2 regions of the Microbacterium sp. NPDC089321 genome follow, and region 1 is predicted to be linked to the other one. Evidence: predicted binding sites of a transcription regulator. Region 1 holds the regulator's gene; the other holds the start of a gene.
What was found. Region 1 encodes LexA, which represses DNA repair genes until DNA is damaged. Its sites were predicted from a motif close to TCGAACANNTGTTCGA; they were not measured.

Region 1 (8,952 bases):
ACGAGGAGTCGCCGGTGCGCGGCAACCCCGGCGCCGTGCGCGTCGCCCCTCGGCGCAAGGTGAACATCGCCGTCGCCGCCTTCCCGAACGGGCACCCGCGTTCTGCCTACAGCAGTCAGCACGTCGATGCGCTGCTCGCCAAGCAGGCGGCCGGAGCCACGGTGGCCATCACCCAGCTGTTCTTCCACGCCGATCACTACCTCGCGTTCGTCGAGCGCGCCCGCCGCGCCGGTGTGACGATCCCGATCCTCCCCGGCATCATGCCGATCACCTCACCCGCCCGCCTCACCCGCGTGCTCGAGCTGACCGGCGAGGAGCTGCCGGGCGAGCTCGCGATCGAGCTCGAGATCGAGCCGACCACAGAGGGCCGCCGGCAGATCGGCATCCGCTGGGCATCAGACCTCATCCGCGCGGTCGTCGACGGCGGTGCGCCCGGGGTGCATCTCTACGCGTTCAACCAGCACGAGACCGTGCTCGACGTCCTCCAGTCCGCCGGGGTCATCCCCGGGCGCCAGCTCTCCGCAGCATCGAAAGGAATCTCATGACCGCTTTCCCCGCAGGGACGATCCTCGGCTACCCGCGCATCGGCCGTCGTCGCGAGCTGAAGAAGGCCGTCGAGGCCTTCTGGGCCGGCCGCACCGACCAGGCCGAGCTCGAGCGCACCGCCGCCGAGTTGCGCGCCGCGACCCGCGCGCGCCTGACCGAACTCGGCCTCGGTCGCGACGACTCGTCGATCCCCGAATCGTTCTCGTTCTACGACCAGGTTCTGGATGCCGCCGTCACCGTCGGCGCGATCCCCACCCGCTTCGACGATCTGCGCGACGCCGACGGCTCGATCGGGCTCGGCGCGTACTTCACCGTCGCCCGCGGAGAGGGCGAGCGCGCACCGCTCGAGATGACCAAGTGGTTCGACTCGAACTACCACTACCTCGTGCCCGAGATCGGCCCCGAGACCGTGTTCTCGCTCGCGAGCGAGCACCTCGTCGAGCAGGTCGCCGAGGCTGCCGACGCCGGGTACGTCACCCGGCCCGTGATCGTCGGACCCGTCACCCTGCTGGCGCTGGCGAAGGCCTCTGACGACGCGCCCGAAGGCTTCGACCCCCTCAGCCGCCTCGACGACGTGCTCCCGGTCTACGCGGAGCTGCTCGCGAGACTTCAGGCTGCCGGAGCGCAGTGGGTGCAGCTCGACGAGCCGGCGCTGGTCAGCGAGTCGCTGCCGGTCGACGTCGCCGCGCTCGCCGATGCCGTCACCCGGGCACTCGCCGTGCTGGGCGCAGCCGAGCAGCGCCCGGCGATCTTCGTCGCGGCTCCCTACGCCGCGCTCGGGGCGACGCTCGACGTGCTCGCCGCGGCGCCTATCGAGGCGATCGGCCTCGACCTGGTCCGTGGCGAGGTGCCGGCCGCACTCCCGGCGCTCGAGGGGAAGACCCTCGTCGGCGGCGTGATCGACGGGCACAACATCTGGCGAGGCGATCTCGACGCCGCCTTCGCGAAGCTCGAGACCCTGCGGGAGCTCGGCGCGGGTCCGGTCGCAGCATCCACCTCCACCTCGCTGCTGCACGTGCCGCACGACGTCGACGACGAGACCGCTCTCGACGAGCGACTCGTCTCATGGCTGGCCTTCGCCGACCAGAAGGTCGGACAGGTGGTCACCCTGGCCGCCGGTCTCGCGGAGGGGCGGGATGCCATCGCCGACGCTCTGGATGCGGCATCCGCCGCACTCGCCGACCGCCGCAGCGCACCCGGTGTGCGCGACGGGGCCGTGCGCGGCCACGCTGTCACCGAGGAGGAGTTCTCGCGCGTCGCGTACGAGGAGCGCGAGAGCGCTCAGCAGGCGCTGAACCTGCCCGCTCTGCCGCTCACCACGATCGGATCCTTCCCGCAGACCGGCGATATCCGCCGTGCGCGCGCGCAGTTCCTGCGCGGTGAGCTGCCCGCCGACGACTACGACGACTTCCTCCGCCGCGAGATCGACCAGGTCGTGGCGCTGCAGGAGGAGCTCGGCCTCGACGTCCTCGTGCACGGAGAACCCGAGCGCAACGACATGGTGCAGTACTTCGCCGAGCACCTCGACGGATTCGCGGTCACGCAGCACGGCTGGGTGCAGTCGTACGGATCGCGTGCGACCCGCCCGTCGATCCTCTGGGGCGATGTGTCGCGTCCTGCGCCGATCACCGTCTCGTGGGCCACGTACGCCCAGTCGCTGAGCGTGAAGCCGGTCAAGGGCATGCTCACCGGCCCGGTGACGATCCTCGCCTGGTCGTTCGTGCGCGACGACCAGCCGCTGGGCGAGACGGCCAACCAGGTGGCGCTCGCGCTGCGCGACGAGATCACCGACCTCGAGGCTGCGGGCATCGCGATCATCCAGGTCGACGAGCCGGCGCTGCGCGAGCTGCTTCCGCTGAAGATCGCAGACCAGGCCTCCTACCTCGACTGGTCGGTGCGCTCGTTCCGTCTCGCCACCGGCGGCGCTGCGCCGGGCACGCAGATCCACACGCACCTCTGCTACTCGGAGTTCGGCGTGGTGATCGATGCCATCCGCGCTCTGGATGCCGATGTCACCTCGATCGAGGCCGCTCGAAGCCGCATGGAGGTCGTCGCCGACATCGCCCGCTTCGGATTCGACCACGGCGTGGGACCCGGCGTCTACGACATCCACTCTCCCCGCGTGCCGAGCGTCGAGGAGGTCGAGGCACTGTTGCGCCGCGCGGTCGACGAGCTGCCTCTGCGCCAGCTGTGGGTCAACCCGGACTGCGGCCTGAAGACCCGCGCGTACGAGGAGACGGTGCAGTCGCTGCGCAACATCGTCGAGGCCACGCGCCGCGTGCGTGAGGACGTCGTCGTCCCGGCCTGATACCGGATGCCGAAGGGGCTCCCCGTCCAGTGGACGGGGAGCCCCTTCGTCGTGCGTTCGCGCTCGAACGCGCGGGTGGGCGTCAGACCGCGCGCAGCACGGCGACGACCTTGCCCAGGACGACGGCCTCGTCGCCGAGGATGGGCTCGAATGCGGAGTTGCGCGGCAGCAGCCAGGTGTGGCCGTCGCGGCGTCTGAAGGTCTTGACCGTCGCCTCGCCGTCGATCATGGCTGCGACGATCTCGCCGTTCTCGGCGTTGTTCTGGGTGCGCACTACGACCCAGTCGCCGTCGCAGATCGCCGCGTCGATCATCGATTCGCCGTTCACCTTCAGCATGAAGAGGTCGCCCTTTCCGACCAGCTGCCTGGGGAGAGGGAAGATCTCCTCGACCTGCTGGTCGGCGGTGATGGGGATGCCGGCCGCGATCTGACCGACGAGGGGAACCAGAGCCGCATCCCCGACCGCGGGGGCGCTGTCGGCCGGGTTCTCTGCGCTCGTGCCGGGCAGGTCGATCAGCACCTCCATCGCGCGGGTCTTGCCGGGGTCGCGACGCAGATAGCCGCTGAGCTCGAGCTGGCCGAGCTGGTGGGTGACGCTGGAGAGCGACTTGAGCCCGACGGCGTCGCCGATCTCCCGCATGCTCGGCGGGTAGCCGTGGCGGGCGATCGAGGTCTGGATGACCTCGAGGATTGCCATCTGCTTGGGGCTGAGGTTCCTGCGGCGCCGCGTGCGGGGAGCCTCGGCTGCCGTCTCGGGGGTCTCGCTCATCGGTGGCTCCTTCATGCCCTCATGCGGTGCGATCCGCGTCATCGCGGGGATCGGATTCGAATGTCGGTGGCCCGTGGTGGGCTGACTTCATCGAAACCGTATCCGAGTTCTCTCGGAAATCGGAAGATCTGTTCGAGCGTGTCTGCGAAGTCGCGCCCGAGTATTCGAAGAATCCTTGACAGATGTTCGATATCGAAGATACATTCGGAACGTAGCTTCGCATCCGGCGTCCCCGGCCGGATGCCGGATGCGAAAGCTGCACCACTTCCGCCCGACGGGCGGGGAGAGTGAAGAGGAGCATCACATGAGCACCATCAGCATCCAGGCCCCCCTGACCGTCCCGGTCGCGGCCGCTGCCGGGCGTTCTGTCTCGACGCGGCTGCGCCTCACCGCGCGAGGCCGTCGCCTGCTCGTCGCCCTCGCCGCCGCGCCCGTCCTCGGCGCCATCGCGTTCTCGCTGCTCGCGGGCGGCTCGGCCGTCGCGTCCGGAGAGAGCGCCGAACCGGTCGCGTTCGAGACCGTCACCGTGCTTCCCGGCGACACTCTGTGGTCGATCGCCGCCGATGCCGCGCCCGGGGTGGACCCGCGCGAGGTCATCGACGACATCAAGAGCCTCAACAACCTGAGCTCGGGCATGATCCAGGTCGGCGCCTCGATCGCCATCCCCACCGCGTACTCCGACTGAGTCGTCATCCGCGACGGTGCCGGCGATGCGCGGCCTACGATGGATCATGTGACATCCCTCGATGAGCTGCCCCTCCGCGACGATCTGCGCGGGCTCACACCGTACGGCGCGCCGCAGGCGCCGCTGCCGGTCGCTCTGAACGTCAACGAGAACACGCATCCCGTTCCCGACGAGGTCGCGAGTGACATCCTCGACGACATCGCCCTCGCGCTGCGCGACGTGAACCGCTATCCCGACCGGGAGTTCACGGCCCTGCGCGAAGGCTTCGCCGAGTACCTGGGCCACGGTCTGACGGCAGATCAGATCTGGGCGGGCAACGGCTCCAACGAGGTGCTGCAGCACATCATGCAGGCGTTCGCGGGACCGGGCCGCACGGCCTTCGGCTTCGCGCCCACCTACTCGATGTATCCGCTCATCACACAGGGCACGGGTGCGCGATGGGTCGCAGGCACACGCCACGACGACTACACGATCGATCCGGATGACGCCGCGCGCCAGGTCGCCGAGATCGACCCCGACGTCGTGCTGCTGTGCTCGCCGAACAATCCCACGGGCACTCCGCTCTCGCTCGAGGTGATCGAGTCCGTCTACGACGCCGCGCGGGGCGTCGTCATCGTCGATGAGGCGTATCAGGAGTTCGCCCCGCACGATGCGCCGTCGGCGCTGAGCCTGCTCGACGGACGCCCGCGCCTCGCTGTCTCGCGCACGATGAGCAAGGCCTTCGCCTTCGCCGGCGCGCGCGTCGGCTACCTGGCCGCCGACCCCGCGTTCATCGATGCGCTGCGCCTCGTGCGCCTGCCGTATCACCTCAGCGCGCTCACCCAGGCCGCCGCCGTCGCGGCGCTGCGCAACTCCGCCACCATGCTGCGCATGGTCGACGAGATCGTCGAGCAGCGCGAGCGGATCTCGGCGACTCTCGAGGCTCTCGGCTACACGCCGCACGCGTCGTGGTCGAACTTCGTGCTGTTCGGCGGAGTCGACGACCCGCGGGCGGTGTGGCAGGCGCTGTACGACCAGGGCGTGCTCATCCGCGACGTGGGCATACCTCACCACCTTCGGGTCACGGCCGGTACCGAGGCCGAGACCACCGCATTCCTGGAAGCCCTCGCGTCGATTGGATCGCCGGCATGACCGACCGCACCGCACGCCGTACCCGCAGCACCTCCGAGTCGACCGTCGAGGTCGAGGTGAACCTCGACGGCACCGGCCGCAGCGACATCGACACCACGGTGCCGTTCTTCGACCACATGCTGACGGCGTTCGCCAAGCACTCGCTCACCGACCTCACGGTGCGCGCCACGGGCGACACGCACATCGACGCCCACCACACGGTGGAGGACATCTCGATCGTGCTCGGTCACGCCATCCGAGAGGCTCTCGGCGACAAGGCCGGCATCTCCCGCTACGGCGACGCGCTCGTGCCGCTCGACGAGGCGCTGGCTCAGGCCGTCGTCGACATCTCCGGCCGACCGTTCCTCGTGCACGAGGGCGAGCCGGCCGGGTTCGAGTTCCACCTCATCGGCGGGCACTTCACCGGATCGCTGGTGCGTCACGTCTTCGAGGCCATCACCTTCAACGCCGGTCTGACCGTGCACGTGCGGGTCATCGGGGGTCGCGACCCGCACCACATCGCCGAGGCCGAGTTCAAGGCGTTCGCCCGTGCGTTCCGGCAGGCCAAGGCCCACGACCCGCTCGTGGACGGCATCCCGTCGACGAAGGGCGCGCTGTGACCGGTCGCCGCGTCGTCGTCTTCGATTACGAGTCCGGCAACGTCCACTCCGCCGTCAAGGCACTCGCCGCCGCGGGCGCCGAGGTCGAGCTCACTCGTGACCGGGGGCGTGCGCTCGAGGCCGACGGCCTGCTCGTGCCCGGCGTCGGCGCATTCGCCGCGGTGCGCGACGCACTCGTCGCCCACGGGGGTGATGAGATCGTCGACCGGCGGCTCGCCGGCGGTCGCCCCGTGCTTGGCATCTGCGTGGGGATGCAGGTGATGTTCGAGCGCGGTGTCGAGCGCGGACAGCCGGCCGAAGGACTGGGGGAGTGGCCGGGTACGGTCACCGAGCTTGACGCCCCTGTGCTGCCCCACATGGGGTGGAACACCGTCGAAGCCGGCGAAGGCAGCGTGCTGTTCCGCGGCATCGAGCACGAGCGGTTCTACTTCGTGCACTCCTTCGCGGCCAAGACCTGGGACCTCGACGTCATCCCGCCGTTCCCGCAGCCCGCGGTGACCTGGGCGACGCACGGCGAGCGATTCCTCGCCGCCGTCGAGAACGGGCCCCTCTCTGCGACGCAGTTCCACCCTGAGAAGTCGGGCGACGCGGGCATCCGGTTGCTGCGCAACTGGGTCGACTCGCTCTGAGCGCGGACTCCGCGGCATGGCCCACGTGTGGGCCCGGCGGAAGGGTCAGAGTCCGCGTGCGACGGCGGCTCCGGCCGCCAGCCAGGCTGTCTGGGTCGCTGAAGCGAGGGCTCCGAGCCGGAGGTGACCGTCGACCATCTCGCGATCGAACGGGATCGAGACGACTTCGCGCGCCAGGTCGCGGTATCCGCTGACCACCTGGTCGACATCCGCCGCCGTCGCCTTCGGGTCGGCCTGGGTCACGACGACCACCGACCGGCGAGCGAGATCGGCTGATCGCTCGTCCCGGTCCTCCAGAGCCTCGAGCAGCAGCGCGCCGGCTTCGGCGTGATCGTCACGGGTCGTGGTGGCGACGACGATCTGGTCGGCATGATCGATCATCCGAAGCCACATGGGATCCGACTCGTCGTTGCCGGAGTCGATGATGATGAGGCGGTAGTACTTCGCGGCGACGGCGTGGATGGCGTCGATGTCCGACGAGTGCAGCCGGTTCTCCTGTGCGAGCCGCATCGGCTTCGAACGCAGCACGTCGTACTTCTCGCGGGCCTGGTGATGCACGAAGTGAGCGAGGTCGGCCGACTGCGCACCCGCTCCGAGAAGACGATCTGCCTCTGGCAGGAGTTCGAACAGCGTCCGGTCGTGGGGTCCGGTGTCGGTGCGCCAACCAAGGGTGCCGCGGGTCTGGTTGTTGTCCCAGGCCAGCACGCCGGCGCCTCCGAAGCGCGCGAACACGGCCGAGAGCAGCACTGTTGTCGGGGTCTTGCCTGCGCCGCCTTTGCCGTTGACGACGGCGATCGTGCGCGGCCCGGGCCAGTGCTGGCCGACCAGCAGCTCGTTGTCGCGTATGGCCCGCTCGGCGGCGCCGGGCGGGAGCGAGAACCCGACGCGGTTCAGCATCCCGCGTGCGCCGGTTCGCGCCGGCTCCTCACGACGCTCCTGCTGGAGGAATGACGGACGCTCGCGCTGCTCGCGCCTCGAGGTCGTCGGCGTCGGTGCGGGCGTGGCGGTGGGCGCAGCCGACTCGCGGTGATAGCGGGGCGGCTCGGCGAGGGCGGCGGAAGGCACGAGCGGCACCTCGGAGACCACGGGCACCTCGGAGACCAGCGGCGTCTGGGAGAGTTGTGCCTCCTCGGAGGCGAGCGGTGCCGCCTGGACTCCGCCACGGCGGGTCGCGGTCGCGCGCCGGCGCAGCGGAGCCGCCTCGGTCTCGTGGTGCGCATCAGCCATGCGTTACGTCCCTCCTGTCGACGGGCACGCGCGAGGACAGCGCTGCGCGTGCGCATCCGATGGTACCGGCGGGGTATGCGAGAAGTCCGATGACCGACACAGGGTTTGATGACTCCGCCGTGCGGGACTAGTCTCGTCTCTCGTGCCCGCTCGGGCCGCCACCATCCCCCTCGAAGGACGACATGAACGACTTCGCACAGTCCCCCTCGCTGATCCTCCTCCCGGCGGTCGACGTCGCCGGCGGCAAGGCGGTGCGCCTGACGCAGGGTGAGGCCGGCACCGAGACCAGCTATGGCGACCCCGTCGACGCGGCCGGCGAGTTCGTCGATGCCGGCGCGCAGTGGATCCACCTCGTCGACCTCGACGCGGCGTTCGGTCGCGGAAGCAACACCGCCATCCTCCGCAAGGTCATCAAGCAGTACCGTGGCGTGAACATCGAGCTCTCGGGCGGCATCCGCGACGACGCCAGCCTCGACGCAGCTCTCGAGGCCGGCGCCACGCGCATCAACCTCGGCACGGCAGCCCTCGAGAATCCCGAGTGGTCCGCCGACGTCATCAGCCGTTACGGCGACGCGATCGCCGTCGGTCTCGACGTCCGCGGCACGACCCTCGCGGCGCGCGGCTGGACGAAGGAGGGCGGCGACATCTGGGATGTGCTCGAGCGCCTCGAAGAGGCGGGCTGCAGCCGCTACGTCGTCACTGACGTCACCAAGGACGGAACGCTGCGCGGACCGAACCTCGAGCTGCTGCGCGAGATCACCTCGCGCACCCCGAAGCCCGTGATCGCATCGGGCGGTGTCGCCTCCCTCGATGACATCGCCGCGCTCCGCGAACTCGTGCCGCTGGGCGTCGAGGGCGCGATCGTGGGCAAGGCCCTCTACGCCGGACAGTTCACGCTGGCAGAGGCGCTGGATGTCGCCGGCGACTGACGACGCCTGCGACCACGGGCACGGCGCCGCGAACAGCGGCGACTCGGCCGGTGTGCCCTGGGAGGGCCGCAGCTTCGAGTCGAATCCGCACGCTGCGGACGACGGCTCGGCCGATCCGGCGCTGCATGC
Region 2 (8,952 bases), on a different contig from region 1:
CGCCGTGCGTGATCTTCACCGTGACGACATCGCCGGGACGCGGGAGCTCGGAGCCGGGCGTGACCTCGAAGTGCACGAGACGGTTGTCTTCCGCGCGTCCGGTGAGACGATGCGTGGCGGTGTCCTTCTTGCCCTCGCCGACCGAGACCAGCACCTCGACCTCACGGCCGACCTGCTTCTGGTTCTCTTCGAGCGAGATGCGCTCCTGCAGGGCGATCAGTCTCTCGTACCGCTGCTGGACGACATCCTTGGGCACCTGGTTCTCCATGATCGCGGCGGGTGTGCCCTCACGGATGGAGTACTGGAAGGTGAAGGCGCCGGAGAACCGCGACTGCTCGACGACGCGCATGGTGTCTTCGAAGTCCTCATCCGTCTCACCCGGGAAACCGACGATGATGTCGGTGGTGATCGCGGCGTGCGGGATGCGCTCGCGCACGCGCTCGATGATGCCGAGGTAGCGCGAGCTGCGGTAGGAGCGGCGCATCGCCCTGAGGATGCTGTCGCTGCCCGACTGGAGCGGCATGTGCAGCTGCGGCATGACGTTCGGCGTCTCCGCCATCGCATCGATCACATCGTCGGTGAACGCCGCCGGGTGCGGGCTCGTGAAGCGGATTCGCTCGAGTCCCTCGATCTCACCCGCAGCGCGCAGCAGCTTGCTGAAGGCCTGGCGGTCTCCGAACTCGACCCCGTACGAGTTGACGTTCTGGCCGAGCAGGGTGACCTCGATGGCTCCGTCCTCCACCAGCAGACGGATCTCGTTGAGGATGTCGCCCGGACGCCGATCCTTCTCTTTGCCGCGGAGGCTCGGGACGATGCAGAACGTGCACGTGTTGTTGCAGCCGACCGAGATCGACACCCAACCGCTGTGGGCGGAGTCGCGCTTCGTGGGCAGCGTCGAGGGGAAGGTCTCGAGCGACTCGAGGATCTCGAGCTCGGCTTCTCCGTTGTGCCGGGCGCGCTCGAGCAGGCCGGGAAGGGAGCCCATGTTGTGCGTGCCGAAGACGACATCGACCCAGGGCGCCTTGTCGAGCACCGCCTGCTGATCCATCTGTGCGAGGCAGCCGCCGACCGCGATCTGCATGCCCTCGTGCTTGTCTTTGCGGGACTTCAGGTGACCGAGCGTTCCATACAGCTTGCCCGCGGCGTTGTCGCGAACGGCGCACGTGTTGATGATCACGATGTCGGCTTCGTCGCCGGCATCCGCTCGCACGTAGCCCGCGCTCTCGAGCGAACCCGACAGGCGCTCGGAGTCGTGCACGTTCATCTGGCAGCCGAAGGTGCGCACCTCATAGGAGCGGCGGCGTCCGTCAGCGGTGATCGCCGCGTCGGAGGGCGCGATGATCGTCGGTTCGGAGGAGAGAGAAGACATGGTGAGTCCATTCTACGAGCCGCCGAGCGCGGTGGCAGGCGGCTCGTAGAACGGATGCTCAGTCGGATTCGACGAATCGAACGCCACTCGGACGAGCGGTCGCACGACGCACCCCGACTTCGCTCAGTGCGGTGCGGGCGGCGCTCATCGCGACCGAGCCACCGTAGCCGCGCCGGGCGAGCTGACCGTGGAGCCGCCGCAGTGCGGTATCGAAGTCGAGCCGACTCATACCCGCCGCCTTGCTTCGCGCGAACTCCAGCGCCCGCTCGGCATCGTCATCCGGCAGCTCTTCGAGCGCGTCGTCGATGATGTCGCGCGGGATGCCCCGCTGCGCGAGCGAACGCGCGAGCGCGATGCGCCCCTGCCCCTTGCGCTCGGACCCGGACGTCACCAGCAACGAGGCGAGGGTGTGGTCGTCGAGGTAGCTGCGACGCTGGAAGTCGTCGATGACGTCTTCTATGGCGTCGCGGTCGAGATCGTTCTCGCGCAGCACAGACCTGGCCTCCGACACCGACAGCTGCTTGGCGCGCAGCTTGCGCACCAGCGCTTCCTCGGCCTGTCGACGCACCTCGTCGGCATCAGGCTCAGCCTGAACCAGGTCATCGTCGTCGCTCGCATCCCTGAACCGCGCTCCGGCGCCCGGCCGCGCCGACCCCACGGGAACCGTGGAGTCGGCGACGCGGCCTCCGCCGAACAGCGGGATCACCGGGGCGAGCTCGTCATCGTCAGCGGATCGCATAGCTCACCCCGGTTGTTGAGCGACGTCGAAACACGGTTGTTGAGCGACGTCGAAACACGGTTGTTGAGCGACGTCGAAACACGGTTGTCGAGCGACGTCGGCACACGTCGGACGACATCAGGCCGGGCGACGCTCGGCGAGCTCGTCGACGGTTGCGTCCGCCTTGACGCCGACGCCCAGCTTCTGCTTGATCTGCGTCTCGATCGCCATCGCGATGTCGTCGTTCTTGATCAGGAAGTTACGGGCGTTCTCCTTGCCCTGCCCGAGCTGGTCACCGTCGTAGGTGTACCAGGAGCCGGACTTCTTGACGATGCCATGCTCGACACCGAAGTCGATCAGGCTGCCCTCTCGCGAGATGCCGACGCCATACAGGATGTCGAACTCGGCCTGCTTGAAGGGCGGGGCCATCTTGTTCTTGACGACCTTCACGCGGGTGCGGTTTCCGACAGCCTCGGTACCGTCCTTCAGGGTCTCGATGCGACGGATGTCGAGGCGCACCGATGCGTAGAACTTCAGCGCCTTACCGCCGGCCGTGGTCTCGGGCGAGCCGAAGAACACGCCGATCTTCTCGCGCAGCTGGTTGATGAAGATGGCCGTCGTCTTGGTCTGGTTCAGACCACCGGTCAGCTTTCGCAGCGCCTGCGACATCAGTCGCGCCTGCAGACCGACGTGGGAGTCGCCCATCTCGCCCTTGATCTCGGCCTCGGGCACAAGAGCCGCGACGGAGTCGATCACGACCAGGTCGATCGCACCGGAGCGGATCAGCATGTCGGCGATCTCGAGAGCCTGCTCGCCGGTGTCGGGCTGCGACACGAGCAGCTGGTCGATGTCGACGCCGAGCTTGCGCGCGTACTCGGGGTCGAGGGCGTGCTCTGCATCGATGAAGGCGGCGATGCCGCCAGCGCGCTGCGCGTTCGCGATGGCGTGCAGGGTCAGCGTGGTCTTACCGGACGACTCGGGACCATAGATCTCGATGATGCGTCCGCGCGGCAGTCCTCCGATGCCGAGGGCGACGTCGAGCGCGATCGATCCGGTCTGGATGACCTCGACGGGAGCGCGCTCGTCGCTGCCCAGTCGCATGATCGAACCCTTGCCGAACTGACGCTCGATGTGCGCGAGTGCGGAATCCAGTGCCTTCTCGCGGTCGTCGGTGGATGGCATGACGTGCTCCTCTGTGATCGAAGTTCTGCCGCCTGTAGGCTGTCGCGGCCGTTCCGGCTGGAGTGACTCTGCGACAAGGCGTATGGCTCTGTGCCACATCCCTCACGGTAGAAGCAGCCACCGACATTAGCTCGGCGACGGCGTCAGATGTGGAGAAGATGACGTCAAGACCACTTGTGCAGAACACTACGCGCACATCGAACACACTTTCGACGACACGCCGACGAGAACTGCGCGACTTTCGATCAGCGTTCGCGCGGATCGAGTCTGCCGACTCCATAGCGACGAGCGGCGGGCACGTCTGTCTCGTCGCACAGTGCGAGCCAGATCTCGCGGGGCGGCACGCCCGCGTCGAGGGCTTCGAGCGCCGTTCGGCCGAGTCGACCGAGGATCAGGTCGCGCGTGAGAGAGTCCGCGCGGCCGCCGAACTCGTCGTCGACCGCGCGGAGGAATTCACTGCGTCGCATGAGGAGAGCGCTGCTGCGCGCTCAGCGCAGCGACAGCTCGGGCTCGACCGCGGCGACGAGGTCGTCGGGAACGACATCCGGGAAGGGGCTCAGACCCTCGAGCACCGAGATGCGGTCGCCGACCTCGCGCATGATCGTCGAGATGGGCACGTCGAGTGCCTCGGCGACAGATGCGAGGATCTCACTGGATGCCTCTTTCTGGCCGCGCTCGACCTCGCTCAGGTAGCCGAGAGCCACAGAGGCCTTGCTCGCCACCTGACGCAGGGTGCGCCCCTTCTGCAGGCGGAAGTCCCGCAGCACATCGCCGATCTCCTGTCTGACGAGGATCATCGGAACCTCCTTTCCCTCGCGCCACCCGGAGCCTGCTCCGAGGGGATCGCCAGTCTAACCCGATTGAGTGTCGTTGAATCTACTGTTCTTCGCTGTGCTTGAGTTGTGAGTGAGCGACTTGTCACATTCAAGAGAACATCGCCCCCGAGGGAGCTATTCCCGGACGGCATCGAGCGCCGCGGCGATGGCTGCCTCCACCGCCTGCTGACGGATCTCCGCGCGCGTTCCCGCGAACAGGTGCGGAATGCTCTGCACGCCGGACGGAGTGGCGATTCCGACGTGCACGGTGCCCACCGGCTGACCGTCGGGCGATTCGGGTCCAGCGATGCCTGTGGTCGAGATGCCGACGTCTGCCGCGCGTCCGTCGACCGCCACGGCCCGCCGCACGCCTTCCGCCATCTGCGACGCGACGTCGGGATGCACCGGGCCGTGCTCTGCGAGCAGGCGGCTGTCGACGCCGAGCAGCGTGTGCTTGACGGGGGTCGCGTAGGCGACCACCCCACCGAGCAGCGCCGCCGAGGCCCCGGGCACGGAGACCACTTCAGATGCGATGGCACCGCCGGTGAGGGACTCGGCCACTCCCAGCGTCCAGCCGCGCTCGCGCAGAGCATCGATCAACTGCGCGGCGCGGCTCATGTGGCGTTCCGGCGGCCGCGGACCTGGGCCACGACGTAGTCGATGCCACTGGCGACCGTGAGCACGAGTGCCAGGATCATCAGCACCTGTGTGACGACGACCCATGACGTGTGCCCGATGAGCCCCTGCAGCGGCATCAGGGCCCAGCTCAGTGCCACACCCTGCACCAGCGTCTTCACCTTGCCCATCCAGGCCGCGGCCACCACGTGCTCGTGGACCAGCGTGAAGCGGTGGATGGTGATCGCCCACTCCCTGACCAGGATCACGATGATGATCCACCACGGCACCTCGCCGAGGATCGCGAGCCCGAGGAAGCCCGCGCCGGTGAGCAGCTTGTCGGCGATCGGGTCCCACAGCTTGCCGAAGTCGCTGACGATGTCGTACCGGCGCGCCAGGTACCCGTCGACCCAGTCCGTCGAGATCGCGAGCACGAACAGACCGGCCGCCACCCAGCGCATCACGATGTCGTCGGCGCCGAAGGTTCCTGCCAGGAGCAGGAGCACGAAGAAGACGACCGCCAGCGGGATGCGGGCGACGGTGATCGCGTTGGGCAGCTGCCGCGGGATGGCCATCAGTCACGCCCCGTGAGGCCCCAGGCGTCCTCGTCGCCGTCGTCATCGCTCTCGACGACGGGCATCCCCTGGAACTGCTGGGCAACGGGGTCTCCCCCGTACGGGTCTGCGGGTGCCGGCGCGGGCGCGCTCGAGGCGGACGCGGGAGCGGGTGCGTCCTCTCCGCGCAGTTTGGCGAGCACTCCGGGCAGCTGCTCCGAGGTCACGAGCACGTCTCGGGCCTTCGAGCCCTCGGAGGGCCCGACGATCTCGCGAGATTCGAGCAGGTCCATGAGGCGTCCGGCCTTGGCGAAGCCGACGCGCAGCTTGCGCTGCAGCATCGAGGTCGACCCGAACTGCGACGAGACGATCAGCTCTGCGGCCGCGAGCAGCAGTTCGAGGTCGTCGCCGATGTCCTCGTCGACCTCCTTCTTGCGCGCTTCCGCCGACTCCTGCACATCCGGTCGGTATTCGGGCCGCGCCTGCTGCGTGACGTGCTTGACGACTGCGGAGATCTCGGCTTCGTCGACCCAGGCGCCCTGCAGGCGGAACGGCTTCGACGAGCCCATCGGAGAGAAGAGCGCGTCACCCTGGCCGATCAGCTTGTCAGCACCGGGGGCATCGAGGATCACGCGGCTGTCGGTGACACTCGTCACGGCGAACGCGAGTCGCGAGGGCACGTTGGCCTTGATCAGGCCGGTCACGACATCGACGCTCGGACGCTGGGTGGCGAGGACGAGGTGGATGCCGGAGGCGCGGGCCAGCTGCGTGATGCGGACGATCGAGTCCTCGACGTCTCGCGGGGCCACCATCATCAGGTCCGCGAGCTCGTCGACCACGACCAGCAGGTAAGGGTACGGCTTGAGCACGCGTTCGCTGCCGGGCGGCACCTGCACCTCGCCGGCTCGGACCGCCTTGTTGAAGTCGTCGATGTGGCGGTACCCGAACGACGCGAGATCGTCGTACCGCATGTCCATCTCCTTCACGACCCACTGCAGCGCCTCGGCTGCCTTCTTCGGGTTCGTGATGATGGGAGTGATCAGGTGCGGCACGCCGGCATAGCTGGTGAGCTCCACGCGCTTGGGGTCGATCAGCACCATGCGCACATCGGCAGGGCGCGCACGCATGAGCAGACTCGTGATCATCGAGTTCACGAAGCTGGACTTACCGGAGCCCGTGGATCCGGCGACCAGCAGGTGCGGCATCTTCGCGAGGTTGGCGACGACGATGTTGCCGCCCACGTCCTTGCCGACGCCGATGGTGAGCGGGTGCGTGCTCTTCTGCGCCGCGGTCGAGCGCAGCACATCTCCGAGCGCCACCGTCTCCTTGTCGACGTTGGGGATCTCGATCCCGATGGCGCTCTTGCCCGGAATGGGCGAGAGGATGCGCACGTCGTTGGACGCCACTGCATAGGCGAAGTTGTTGCTCAGCTGCAGGATCTTCTCGACCTTGACGCCGTGGCCGACCTCGACCTCGTACTGCGTGACCGTCGGTCCGCGCGAGAAGCCGGTGACCTTCGCGTCGACCTTGAACTGCTCCAGCACACTGGTGATCTGCTCGATCGTGCGATCCGTGGCATCCGAGCGCACCACCGGGGGCGGTCCGGATTTGAGCACGGCCGTCGAGGGGAGGACGTACGGCGCGGCCGGCGCCTGCATGCCCTTCTCCCCCGGACCCTCGGTGCCGAAGCCGTCGAGGCCGGGCAGCTCACCCGTCGAACCGGCGTCGTCGAGCAGAGCCGTGGTGTTCTGCTCGCCGAGCAGGTCGGTGAGCGCGCTGACGTCCGAGAGCACCTCGGTCGCCGCGTCGGCCCCGCCGTGCGCGGCCGGCTCGTCGTCGACGATGACGGCCTGGTCGTACGCGGTCTTCTGGGCCGGCTCGTCGAACAGCGCGGTGATCGCCTGCGAGTCGACCCCGTCGTCGGGAGTCTCCTCGCGCCCGCTCTTGTTGCGACGCCACCAGGGCAGCGCGTCGCCGTCTTCGTCGTCGGTCTCGGCGGCGGCATCGGCATCGCCCTGGCGCATCGGGCGCTCGGCACCGAACATCCAGGCATAGAGGTCACCCAGTCGCTCGCCGATCCGGTTGGGCGGGGTCTTGGTGAGGATCAGGATGCTCAGCCCGGCCAGGAGCCCGAGGATGACGAACGCGACCGCCGAGGTGAGGAATGCGAGAGGCTCGCCGAGCATCCAGCCGAAGAGACCGCCGGCGGCGCTGAGCTCGGGCATCCCGTCGCGGGGCTGCGGGCGGATGACCGCGCCCGTCGCACCCGTACTGCCCGAAGCCACGTGCAGGATGCCCGCGATCGAGAGCACGAAGAGCCCGAAGCCGATGCCGATGCGACCGTTGTCGTGCACCGATGACGGATGCCGGAAGAGCCAGCCGGCCAGCAGCAGGAGGAGCACGGGCAGGACGAACGCCACGCGGCCGACCAGCAGGCCCCACGTGAACGCGCTGATGTTCTGCGCGACCTCGTTGCCGATGAAGAACCACTCGACGACGCCGCCGATGATCGCGAACAGCACGAGCAGCAGCGGGAACCCATCGCGACGCTGGTCTTTCTCGAGGTTCTCCGGTCCGAATGCGCGGAACAGGCCGCCCACACCGTGAGCCAGACCCAGCCAGATGCGCACGCCCAGCGGCTCGCGCTCGGCCTCATCGATGTACTTCTTCGGTGCCGGAGCGGCTTTCGCGCTCGATCGAGCGGTCGTCTGCCGCTTCGGGCGCGACGAGGTCGCGCTCTCGGACGCGCGCTCGGACTTGGTGGTGCTCCTGGCCATGTCTTACACGGTACGTCCGATGACCGACATCGGCCCGCAATGACGCGGGTTTGCCGGGGATCAGGCCTCGATGACGAGCGGCACGATCATCGGGCGACGACGCAGCTTCTGGTTGACCCAGCGGCCGATCGTGCGGCGGATGATCTGCGACAGCGCGTGGTTGTCGCGCACGCCGTTGCGGGCCGCCTCTTCCAGCGCCGCGACGATCTTCGGCGTGATGTCGTCGAAGACCCTGTCGTCCTCTGCGACGCCGCGCGCGTGGATCTCGGGGCCCGAGACGATGCGACCGGTCGACGAGTCGACGACGACGATGATCGACACGAAGCCCTCTTCGCCGAGGATCCGCCGATCCTTGAGGTCGGCGTCGGTGATGCCGCCGACGGTCGAGCCGTCGACGTACACGAATCCGATGTCGAGCTGTCCCGCGACGCGGGCCTCGCCGTCGCGCAGGTCGATGATGGTGCCGTTGCCGCCGACGATCGTGCGCTCCTCGGGGATGCCCGTCGCCTGCGCCAGCTTCGCATTCGCGATGAGGTGGCGGTACTCGCCGTGCACGGGAAGGACGTTCTTCGGCTTGAGGATGTTGTAGCAGTAGATCAGCTCACCGGCGGCTGCGTGTCCGGAGACGTGCACCTGGGCGTTGGCCTTGTGCACGACGTCGGCGCCGAGCTTGGTGAGCCCGTCGATCACGCGGTAGACGGCGTTCTCGTTTCCGGGGATCAGGCTCGAGGCGAGGATGACGGTGTCGCCCTCGCCCGGCTCGATCGCGTGGTCGAGGTTCGCCATCCGGCTGAGCACGGCCATCGGCTCGCCCTGCGAGCCCGTCGACATGTACACGATCTTGTCGTCGGGCAGGTCACGGGCCTTCTTGTAGTCGATCAGCACGTTCGCCGGCACCTTCAGGTAGCCCAGCTGCTCGGCG

Region 2: recA (recombinase RecA) is a predicted target of LexA. The motif match lies at 3,467-3,482, and genes of this name have one in related genera.

Annotation. Positions count from the first base shown of each region.
Region 1 is NZ_JBFBGX010000003.1:242,308-251,259, forward strand. Features, by position in the region: gene AB0N59_RS14675 (methylenetetrahydrofolate reductase) at 1-545, shown strand, start outside; gene metE (5-methyltetrahydropteroyltriglutamate--homocysteine S-methyltransferase) at 542-2,854, shown strand; gene lexA (transcriptional repressor LexA) at 2,937-3,623, opposite strand; gene AB0N59_RS14690 (LysM peptidoglycan-binding domain-containing protein) at 3,928-4,308, shown strand; gene AB0N59_RS14695 (histidinol-phosphate transaminase) at 4,357-5,439, shown strand; gene hisB (imidazoleglycerol-phosphate dehydratase HisB) at 5,436-6,038, shown strand; gene hisH (imidazole glycerol phosphate synthase subunit HisH) at 6,035-6,667, shown strand; gene AB0N59_RS14710 (AAA family ATPase) at 6,713-7,894, opposite strand; gene priA (bifunctional 1-(5-phosphoribosyl)-5-((5-phosphoribosylamino)methylideneamino)imidazole-4-carboxamide isomerase/phosphoribosylanthranilate isomerase PriA) at 8,077-8,823, shown strand; gene AB0N59_RS14720 (SseB family protein) at 8,807-8,952, shown strand, end outside.
Region 2 is NZ_JBFBGX010000002.1:474,606-483,557, reverse strand. Features, by position in the region: gene miaB (tRNA (N6-isopentenyl adenosine(37)-C2)-methylthiotransferase MiaB) at 1-1,369, opposite strand, end outside; gene AB0N59_RS10295 (regulatory protein RecX) at 1,428-2,108, opposite strand; gene recA (recombinase RecA) at 2,226-3,269, opposite strand; gene AB0N59_RS10285 (DUF3046 domain-containing protein) at 3,515-3,736, opposite strand; gene AB0N59_RS10280 (helix-turn-helix transcriptional regulator) at 3,758-4,066, opposite strand; gene AB0N59_RS10275 (CinA family protein) at 4,220-4,702, opposite strand; gene pgsA (CDP-diacylglycerol--glycerol-3-phosphate 3-phosphatidyltransferase) at 4,699-5,274, opposite strand; gene AB0N59_RS10265 (DNA translocase FtsK) at 5,274-8,030, opposite strand; gene AB0N59_RS10260 (ribonuclease J) at 8,091-8,952, opposite strand, start outside.